One region of the Paenibacillus sp. FSL L8-0340 genome, then DNA from elsewhere that is predicted to be linked to it. Evidence: riboswitches for the same ligand, from Rfam matches in the RefSeq annotation. Region 1 holds a riboswitch; the other holds the start of a gene.
The links. A riboswitch is a leader RNA that binds a small molecule or an ion and turns the genes downstream of it on or off. The one in region 1 is predicted to bind S-adenosylmethionine.
Positions count from the first base shown of each region.

Region 1 (5,444 bases):
TCATCGGCGTGTGGTTCGGGAAGAAGGGCCGGCATTGCTCTTTACCCATGTAAAAGGAACCCCTTTTCCAGTCGCGACAAATTTATTCGGGACGGTCCGCAGGGTAAACCAGGCATTTGGGACCCGGCCCGAACAGCTGATGAAGTCGCTGACGGGGGCGGTGGAAACTTTGCTGCCGCCCACCCCCTCGGCGATATGGAAAGAAAAAGGGCTGCTGTATGATCTGCTCAAGGTCGGCGTCAAAGATGTGCCGCAGGGTGAAGCGCCTGTGCTGGGCATATGCCGCAGTACCGACCCGCTGCAGGAGTTGCCCAGAGTGACAAGCTGGCACGAGGATGGCGGGCCGCTGATTACCCTTCCGTTAGTATATACCGAGAGTATTACCAATCCGTTGAACCGTAACCTTGGAATGTACCGTGTGCAAATTTATGATGACAATACAACAGGTGTCCATTGGCAAATCCATAAAGGCGGCGGTTTTCATCACCGTGAGGCTGAACTGCTCGGCGAGGCGCTGCCAGTCTCCGTATTTCTCGGCGGCCCGCCGGCGCTGATTGCCTCAGCCATTGCTCCCCTGCCGGAGCGGCTGCCTGAACTGCTGCTGGCTTCGCTGATGCTTGGCCGCCGGCTGCCCATGGTTAAGGATCCCATGGGCGGACACCGGATTCCCGCTGAATCCGAATTTGCCATCCGCGGTCTTGTAACGCCGCTGGAGCGTCGCCCGGAGGGACCTTTCGGAGATCCCTACGGATATTATTCCCGGCAGCATGATTTCCCTGTCCTGCATGTTCAGCGGATGTGGCATCGCAAGGATGCGATTTATCCGGCAACGATTGCCGGCAAACCCCGCCAGGAGGACTATTATTTGAAGGATTTTCTTCAGCGCCTCCTGTCCCCGGCCTATCCGCTGCTGATGCCGTCAGTCAAGGCGCTGTGGTCTTATACCGAAGCCGGCTCGCATTCGCTGGCAGCCGCCGTTGTGCGTGAAAGCTATTCGCGCGAAGCGCTGGCCTCGGCTTTTCGCATTCTGGGAGAAGGCCAGCTGTCTTTGACCAAATTTCTGCTGCTGACGAATGAGCCGGTGGATCTTTGCGATTTCCCCAAGCTGCTGGAGACGGTACTGGAGCGTTTCGATCCGAAAACTGATCTGGTTGTGCTGAATAATACGGCTCAAGATACCTCTGATTATACTGGACAGCAGCTGAATCGCGGCAGTAAAGGCATAATGATGGGAACCGGCTCCCCGGTTCGGGTCCTTCCCCGTATCTATAATGAGGGAGTGCTTCCCGGAATTACCGGCGTTGTTCCTTATTGCGGAGGATGTTTAACGGTATCGGGTGCATCCTATATAGACGACCCTGAGCTTCCGCTGAGACTGATCGCCGAACTGCGCCAGAACGAAACGGAATGGCCGCTCGTCATCCTGGTGGATCACGCCGCTGAAACTGCTCAGACGCAAACCTCCTTTCTGTGGACTGTGTTCACCCGGTTTAATCCGGCGAGCGATATTTACGCAGAATCCGAGGTTAACCGCCATCACATTGGCTATAAGCTGCCGATTGTTATCGACGCCCGCATGAAGCCCGATTATCCGGATGAGCTGGAACCATGCGGGGATATTGTGAAGGTGGTCGACCAAAACTGGAGGAACTATTTCCCGATGCTCACAAAACTAAGTTAATGCTTCCGACGTTAGTTTTGACGAAGTAGATTCAGGATGTAATGCTTACAAAACTAAGCGAATGCTTCCGAAGCGAGTTTTGTACGAAGTAGATTCAGGATGTAATGCTTACAAAACTTTAAGGAGGACAAAACATGCTGCGGATATTACTGGGAGAACCGCCGCGCGAGAACGGCGGTGTACTGGCTGAAGCCATGGACAACATGGCGAAGCTTGCAGCGATGCTGCGCAAGGAGATGAACGCGCATGAGGACCACGACCATGAATACCGCAAGCTGGAGATATGGACGCGCGGGCTGATTTCCTCCCTGGACGAGTTGGAGCAAAGCTGGTTCGCGGCAGCCTTTTACAGGAAATTGGTTGTTGCCGGTTATATGGATGATATGACGGTGATCGAGCAGGGCGATTATGCCCGGTACGTTTATTTTTATAAAAACGGCTTTATTCGTGTCTTCTCACTGCTGGACAAGCTTGGAACTGTATTGAACAGTTTGTATAATCTCAACACGACCAAGGTCAAAGCCCATTTCTCGTATTTCACCGTACTGCGGCAATTTCAATTGCTCAAAGCGCATGCGCCGCTGGCGGAAGAACTGGAGAATATCAAGAACTCTTACCGGGAGCCGCTGCAGAATCTGCGTAAACGCCGCAACGCCGAAATTCATTATATGAATGCGGAAATGCAGGATGATCTCTGGCAAAGACATCAAGGGCTGCATGACAAAATTCAGCTTGAAGATTTGGACAGTCATCTGGAGGATTTAAAGCAGTGCCTTGAGATGGTGTGCAAATCTTTAAGGGCTTCGTTCCGTTACAGCAATGAGCAGTGGCGTAAAAACGCGGCAGCCTTGAAAGCAAGAGACGGCTCTAAGTAAAACTTTCCCTTTGACAAAAAACCTGAAACTTACTATACTTAGGCATGCATTCGTTTCTCACAGAGAACGGCAACTAATTTCATATCATAATCTTATCGAGAGCGGCGGAGGGATAGGCCCGATGAAGCCCGGCAACCGATTTGTGTAATACGCGTCAACCCGCGTTTTAGATGAATGTCATGGTGCTAATTCCTACAATACCGCGTGGTTTGCGGTCTTTGGCAGATGAGAAGGCATTGTTAATAAACGCACAGGGCCTCTTGCGATCTGCAATCGATCGTAAGAGGTCTTTTTGATGTTATAGAAAGAAATAAAGAGAGGGGGACATCAATTGATAGAGCTAAAAGGTTTAACCAAGGTCTACGGAAAAGGCAGCAAGGCCGCTACAGCGCTCTGGGATCTGAACCTGTCCATCAAAAAAGGTGAGGTTTTTGGAGTAATCGGTCATTCCGGAGCGGGAAAAAGCACCCTAATCCGCTGCATTAACCTGCTGGAGCGTCCGACAGAGGGTGAGGTATGGGTGAACGGTGTGGATCTGACGGCGCTGAATCAGAGGCAATTGCAGGAGCAACGGCGCAAAATCGGAATGATTTTTCAGCATTTCAATCTGCTCACTTCGGCTACAGTATACGATAATATCGCTTTTCCGCTGCGGCTGATGGGCACTCCGGGAAAAGAAATTGACCATAAAGTGAAGGAACTGATAACACTGGTTGGTCTCGAACAACATCTGAACAAATATCCTGCCCAGCTGTCCGGTGGACAGAAGCAGCGGGTGGGCGTGGCCCGTGCCTTGGCTAGTGATCCCGATGTGCTGCTATGCGACGAAGCGACCTCAGCGCTGGATCCGCAGACAACAGATTCCATTCTGCGTTTGCTGCTCGATATCAACAAGCGATTTAATCTGACCATTGTGCTGATTACGCATGAAATGCATGTTATACAGAGCATCTGTGACCGGGTCGCAGTCATTCATGGCGGCGGTATTATCGAGCAGGGGAATGTTGCAGAGGTATTCCTAAAGCCCAAGCATGAAGTAACCAAGGAATTTATCCGTAGTGAAACTCAGCAGGACGGGCCTCTTCGGGCGGCCATTGATGCGGTGAACGGTGAATTCGGCAAGGCCGTCAAGATTACCTTTTTGGGACAAAAAACGTACGAGTCTACCTTGTCCCATGTGGCCCGCGATACCGGAGTCAACTTTGCGATTTTGCAGGGGACAATCTCCACAATTAAAGATGTGCCTTACGGCCAGCTGATTGTCCGTTTTGAAGGGTCTCCTGAAGCGGTTGAAGCCACAATCGCCGAGTTAACGGCGCAGGGGCTTGATGTGGAGGTGATTTCATAGTGGGCGGATTGAATTTTAATACGATTAATTGGGAAGAAATGCTTGATGCAACAGTGGCTACACTAAAAATGTTGGCATTTTCCGGAATATTCACAATTATTCTTGGTTTACCACTCGGAATTGTGTTATATTTATGGGGAAGATCAAATAACATTGTTATCAGGGTTATTTACTCGGCATTATCGCTGCTTGTAAACATCCTGCGTTCCGTTCCATTTCTTATTCTAATGGTAGCATTGATTCCTTTCAGCAAGTCAATTATGGGGACTTCGATAGGCGTGCTCGGTACAATTCCGGCGCTGGTCATCGGTGCGGCTCCGTTTTTTGCCAGGCTGGTAGAGACAGCACTGCGTGAGGTTGACCGGGGCGTGATTGAAGCAGCACAAGGAATGGGAGCTTCCACAGGGCAGATCGTTATGCGTGTACTTTTGCCCGAGGCTCGTCCAGGCTTGCTTGCCGGAGTGACCATCACTCTCGTTACGCTCGTTTCCTATACCGCGATGTCGGGTATGATCGGCGGCGGCGGTCTTGGTGACCTGGCAATCCGCTACGGTTATTACCGGTATGAGAAAGAAGTTATGATTATCTCCGTAGTGCTGATGGTTATACTAGTTCAGCTGCTGCAAATGGCCGGAGACCGGCTGGTCAAATTTTTTACCCGGAAATAAGGTACGTCCATATATAGCCTTATTCATACACTTAATAAAGGGGGATTTACAGATGAAGAAAGTACTGCTCACATTTTTCAGTTTGACCTTGGTATTGGTGCTGGCTGCTTGCGGCAACAATAACAATACCAATAACGTGGCTAATTCCGCCGCAACGAATGCACCAGTAACAGATGCTTCTGCAGAGCCAACGACCGAACCAGCTGCAGAACCTGTAACCCTCGTGGTCGGCGCATCTCCTGTGCCGCATGCTGAAATTCTCAAGGCTATCGCTCCGCTGCTTGAAGCACAAGGCATCAAGCTGGAAATCAAAGAATTTACAGACTATATCCTGCCGAACACACAGCTTGCCGAAAAGGCACTGGATGCGAACTTCTTCCAGCACAAGCCTTACCTTGATGACCAGAACAAAAAGAACGGCTCGGAACTGGTATCGGTAACTGCTGTTCACGTTGAACCTTTCGGCGCTTATTCCAAAAAAATCAAATCGATTGATGAACTGGCTGACGGCGCGAAAGTAGCCATTCCGAACGATGCCACCAACGGTGGACGCGCACTGATCCTGCTGGCCAAAAACGGTCTGATCACCTTGAAAGACGACACTAATATTACTTCCACCAAAGCGGATATTACCGAAAACAAAAAGAAACTTGAGATCATTGAATTGGATGCAGCAATGCTGCCACGCCAGCTTGATGAAGTGGATATTGCTCTGATCAACACCAACTTTGCACTTGAAGCGGGCCTTGTTCCAACCAAAGATGCATTGTTCATTGAAGGAGCAGATTCCCCTTACGCCAACCTGCTGGTATCCCGTCCTGATAACAAGGATTCCGATGCTATCCAGAAACTGGCTGCAGCTTTGAACTCTG
Region 1 is NZ_CP151967.1:6,275,937-6,281,380, reverse strand. Features, by position in the region: gene NST07_RS28765 (UbiD family decarboxylase) at 1-1,681, shown strand, start outside; gene NST07_RS28760 (Cthe_2314 family HEPN domain-containing protein) at 1,816-2,556, shown strand; SAM riboswitch class I at 2,646-2,788, shown strand; gene NST07_RS28755 (methionine ABC transporter ATP-binding protein) at 2,888-3,904, shown strand; gene NST07_RS28750 (methionine ABC transporter permease) at 3,904-4,572, shown strand; gene NST07_RS28745 (MetQ/NlpA family ABC transporter substrate-binding protein) at 4,625-5,444, shown strand, end outside.

Region 2 (5,444 bases), 3.2 Mb from region 1:
TTTCAGCCGGCTGATCTTGCGGCGGGTACGGTCATCAAGAATTTCCGCTCCACCGCCTGGCAGCGAATCTAGTCCTGCGGCATGAATCTCCCGCACTACCTCTTCCAGAGAAAGGCCGGACACTTCCTTCATCTTCATAATCTCCGCCGGAGAGAAGGAATGCATCGTAATTTCCGGGAAACGCTGCTTAATGCCACGCAGCAGATCCGTATAGTAGCTGAACGGCAGATTCGGATTCGTGCCGCCCTGCATGAGGATTTCCGTGCCGTTTACGGCTATGGTTTCGGCAATTTTTTGATAGATGGTCTCATCGGGAAGCACATAGCCCTCCTCGGATCCGGGTCTGCGGTAAAATGCGCAGAAGCGGCAGTACACATCACACACATTGGTGTAGTTAATATTGCGGCCGATCACGAATGTGGCCAGCGGGTCCGGGTGCCAGCGTTTCATAATAATATCTGCGGCAGCGCCCATTTTCTCAATTTCGTTGCTCTCGAACAACCGGATAGTGTCCTCCAATTGAAGACGTTCGCCCTTCAGCGTCTTATCCAGAATAAGATCTATCGCACTCATCGTTCGCAGCCTCCTCTTAAGCCCATTTAGTATGATGGATGAATTAAATTTGTATAACATTTGAATAAGCTCGTTTCTTCATCGTATCACAATCCGGGCGGCTTGAGAAACTTTTTGCGTACACGTGATTCCTCAGCCGAGGCAGGCATGTTTTTACATTCCTAATAAGAGCAAAAAACAGCAGAGCCATCAAGCGGCGCTGCTGCCGGTACCTTTATCATCCGTCTGCTTTTCTTTAATTCGCAGCTTCCTCAAGCTCGATCCGCGCTGCTTCCAGCGCCTGGCTGAGATCGCTCTTCAGATCATTCACATGCTCTATTCCGACAGAGAAGCGCAGCAGGCGGTCATCCACGCCTACGGCATCGCGAATTTCGACCGGAATGTCGGCATGGGTCTGCACCGCCGGATAGGTCATCAGCGACTCGACACCGCCCAGGCTTTCGGCGAAGGCGATCAGGCGGATATGGCGGAGCAGCGGCTCCACATATCTGGCGTCTTTTACCTTAAAGGAGAAGATCCCGGTGTTGCCCGAGGACTGGCGGTTCTGAATTTCGTAGCCCGGGTGATCAGGCAACCCCGGATGGAATACCTCTGCAATAGCCGGGTGCTCCAGCAGATAATGAGCCAATTCCAGCGCATTGCTCTCATGCCGCTCCATACGCAGGGCCAGCGTCTTCATGCCTTTCATCAGCTGGTAGCTGTCATTTGGTGCAAGTACGGCACCCAGAGAGTTATGCAGAATGGCCATTTCTGCCGACAGCTCGGTGCCCTTGGTAACGATAAGACCCGCAAGGACATCGTTATGGCCGCCCAGATATTTGGTGGCACTATGGACAATAATATCCGCGCCGAGCTCCAGCGGACGCTGGAAGAACGGGGTAAGCAGCGTATTGTCTACGATTGTGAGTAGTCCTTGCCGGCGGGCCCACGTACACACGGCTGACACATCCGTAATCATCATCAGCGGATTGGTCGGGGTTTCAATAAATACAGCCTTCGTATTCGGAAGGCGCGCCGCTTCCAGCGCATCAAGATCGTTTGTATCCACATAGGAGGCTGTGATCCCGTACTTGGACAGAATCCGCTCCAGCAGCCGGTATGTGCCCCCGTACAGATCCAGCGAGACCACCAGATGGTCACCATGCCCGAACAGTGCAAACACTGTGGTCAGCGCAGCCATCCCGGAGCTGCAGGCAAAGCCGGCGTCTCCTGATTCCAGCTCCGCAGCCGCCTCTTCCAGCACGGAGCGGGTTGGGCTTTTGGTGCGGCTGTAGTCAAAACCTGTGCTTTGTCCGAGTCTAGGGTGGCGGAATGCCGTTGCATTATAAATCGGATAATTTACTGCCCCTGTAGCGGGATCTTCCTGTGAGCCAATTTGCGCCAGTCTGCTTTCAATCCTAAGTTTCTCGTCCATCTGTAAGCCTCCTAAATGTGGTGTAATCATTTCTATATGGTGTGAAGCAGCTAACGTCTTCTCTTTTAAATAATCGGACCAATATCGTAAGGGGTCTCCTGGTATACATAGTAATTGAGCCAATTGGCAAACAATAAGTTGGCATGGGCCCGCCAGACGGCCGGCGGTGTGCGCTGCGGATCATCCTTTGGATAGTAATGCTTCGGCAGTGCGACATCCATCCCCTTGGCTGCATCCCGGTCATACTCCCATTTGAGGGAAAAAGGATCATATTCAGAATGACCGGTAACGAAAATCTGTCTGCCGTCATGTGTCGCTACCAGATAAATTCCGGCTTCCTCCGATTCGGCCAGAATCTGCAGATCCGGATTAGCGAGGATATCCTCACGGGAAATGTCGGTATGGCGGGAATGTGGAACATGGAACACTTCGTCAAATCCGCGCAGCAGCTTGACGTTATTATGGCTCAGGGTGTGCGGGAAAACTCCGAAGCATTTCTCGTCCAAGCTAACCTTGCGCACTCCAAAGTGGTGATACAGTCCTGCCTGGGCAGCCCAACAGATATGCATGGTCGAAGTAACGTTGTGTTTGCTCCATTCGAAGATTTCTTTCAGCTCTTCCCAGTAGTTCACATCCTCGAACTCCATCTGTTCTACCGGGGCGCCGGTAACAATTAATCCATCCAGACGGCGGTGGCTGATTTCGTCAAAGGTTTTATAAAAGCTCTTCAAGTGCTCTGCCGAAGTGTTCTTGGAGGTATGGGAGCTGGGATGCAGCAGAATCACATCAACCTGAAGCGGCGAGTTTCCGATTAGGCGCAGCAGCTGCGTTTCGGTTGTTTCCTTAGTCGGCATTAAATTCAGAATAGCGATTCTCAAGGGGCGGATGTCCTGGTGGAAGGCCTGGCTTTCATCCATTACAAAGATATTCTCCCCGGATAATACCTCTTTGGCCGGCAAGCTGTCGGGAATTTTAATTGGCATTGTTGTGTCCACTCCTTAACTGAATTTGAGTGCCGCTAATACGGCTTGTGTTTAAAATACAACCAAAAAAGACCTTTCTCGGGCGAGAAAGGTCATAGATTTGCAGTCATATGCGCCTCTCTCATCTGCCAGAGAACTTCTGCCGGGATTCAAATATCCCCTGCAAAGCTTCCGCAAGAATTAGCACCGTGCGTTCACACGCCGGTTGCCGGGTTTCATCGGGCTAGTCCCTCCACCTGCTCTTGATAAGATTTAGCTGTATTCAGTTAGAAAAATCTAAAATGTCAAACGTTGTTTTTCTTAAAATTCACTTTAAATCATGAACCTCCTTTTCGTCAAGCCCATACAATGCTAAAGAGCCCCTGAAAGTGAAAAGAATTTTGCTTGAAAGAGGCATACCCCGGCGTTATACTAGACAAGTGTTTCATACTATAAATGACGAAAAGAAGAGGTGAGAGAAGAATGGAAGGCGACCCGGGTGCGCAGTTAAGCGTGCAAAGTGAGCTACCACACAGGATTAACATCAGCTTGCCGGCGGCGGGAGCAGTTCTTCTTCATGCTCTCGAAACGTCATTTGGCCTTATTCGTTGATTGTACCACCGGCCAAGCTGATTTTTTTCTCTGTGCTTTAATTAGCATATCCCTGGAGAAGACTGGGGACAGAAGGAGTGAATCAGATGAAAATTCGGCAGGTGAACGCAGGAGTTTTTACAACTATTGAGGATATTGAAGAAACACTGACAGCCCCTACAGAGGGCTTCTACTGGATTGATGCGGATATTGAGGATTTGGAGCTGCTTCAGCCCTTATACAATCTGCATGACCTGGCCGTTGAGGATTGCCTCAGCGAAGAGGAGCAGCGCCCGAAGATTGAAATTTATGAAAGCCATTATTTTATAGTTGTCAACAGCATCCGTTTCGATGACGAGGAGATTTTCCTTCGTGCACTGAACGTGTTTCTCGGCAGACATTACATTATTACCGTCACCAAACAAAAGATCCATGAACTGCGTGTGCTGAAACCCATCCTGTGGGAGCAGGAGGTCAGCGAGCCGGACCGCTTCCTGTACCATCTGATCGACACTGTCGTGGATAACTATTTTTCCGTCGGCGACCGGATTGAAGTGCGGATTGAGAAGCTGGAGGAGGATATCCTTATGCATACCAAGAAATCGCATCTTAGCGAGATTATCGGTCTGCGCAGCGAAATACTCTGGTTGAAGAAGATGCTTGGACCGCAGAAAGAGGTTATCAACACCCTAAATAAAAAAGACCTCCGCCTGATTGATGACCAGCTGCAGAAGTATTTTAGCGACATTTATGAAAATGCGGTCAAAATCTCTGAAACCTTCGAGACCTACCGCGATCTTATGGGCAACTTACGCGAGGCGTACCAATCGAGTATTGCCAACCGTGCCAACGAAATTATGAGAGTATTTACAGCCATTACAACGATATTCATGCCGCTGACCGTAATTACCGGGATCTACGGGATGAACTTTGACAATATTCCCGAGACCCATTCAGAGTACGGCTACTATGGCGTTATTGCCGTTATGGTGACGCTCGGCTGCGGGATGCTGTTTGTTTTCCGCAAAAAGGATTGGCTATGAACAACAACGGACGAATACGCTAGGCGAAGGCACCGTTACCGCAAGGGAATGGAAGCCTTCGTCTTTTTGTTCAGAAGAAGCTGAATAGCATCTATTCTAATCTTCGTTAAGCATTGCCCATTGCTGAAATATTTGTAGGATCTCTTCTAAATTGTTCACTCCTCCTCTTCCCTGGAAAATATTATCGCTTACCTTGCCGTATACCCAGTCGACATCCGACCTGTCAATATTCAGCAGTTCAAAACCTTTATCCTCCAGTTCGGTTCCTCCCAAAAAAATGTCAACAGACCACCCGGGATTATCAAGTGTCGTAATACTGACAACCTGGCTGTGTTCCCAATCTCCGTCACATTGCCGTGAATACCACTCTTCAAGCCATTGTAAAACATTCATATATACAGCTCCAATCCAGAATATGTTCAGCGGCAATCCGCAAATTCCCTTTGATCATCTGCCTAAAGGTTAATGTTCATTACCCTGTTTGCATATTTTGTAATACAAATCGAAAAAAACCTAAGCGGAACTCTCTCCTGCAAGGGAGGAATCCCGCTTAGCTACAATTCTTTCGCTTAGGCAACTCCATTTCGCCTTGGCATCGAAAGCCTTATTCTAAAACCCCGTAGCCATTTCCACTCCGTTCTCCGTACCGCGCCGGAAACGGATCCGGATCAGCCGCAGCCGTTCATAATACATATCGAGCCCTTCGGCAGGTGAAAATTCCTCTCCGTACGCTTTATACAGCACAGGCTTCAGGAATGAATCGCCCAACAGTTCATAGGCGGTCCATATACTGTCCTGCTCGTTTGGTGAGATTCCCTGTAGTTCCAGCTCAATCAGCTTCTCCACGGAATATCCGTCCTT
Region 2 is NZ_CP151967.1:2,031,484-2,036,927, reverse strand. Features, by position in the region: gene mqnC (cyclic dehypoxanthinyl futalosine synthase) at 1-573, opposite strand, end outside; gene NST07_RS09145 (PLP-dependent transferase) at 809-1,987, opposite strand; gene metA (homoserine O-succinyltransferase) at 2,053-2,970, opposite strand; SAM riboswitch class I at 3,089-3,222, opposite strand; gene corA (magnesium/cobalt transporter CorA) at 3,648-4,583, shown strand; gene NST07_RS09130 (immunity 53 family protein) at 4,680-4,976, opposite strand; gene NST07_RS09125 (HRDC domain-containing protein) at 5,193-5,444, opposite strand, start outside.
Region 2: another riboswitch for S-adenosylmethionine. It lies ahead of metA (homoserine O-succinyltransferase); the one in region 1 lies ahead of NST07_RS28755 (methionine ABC transporter ATP-binding protein).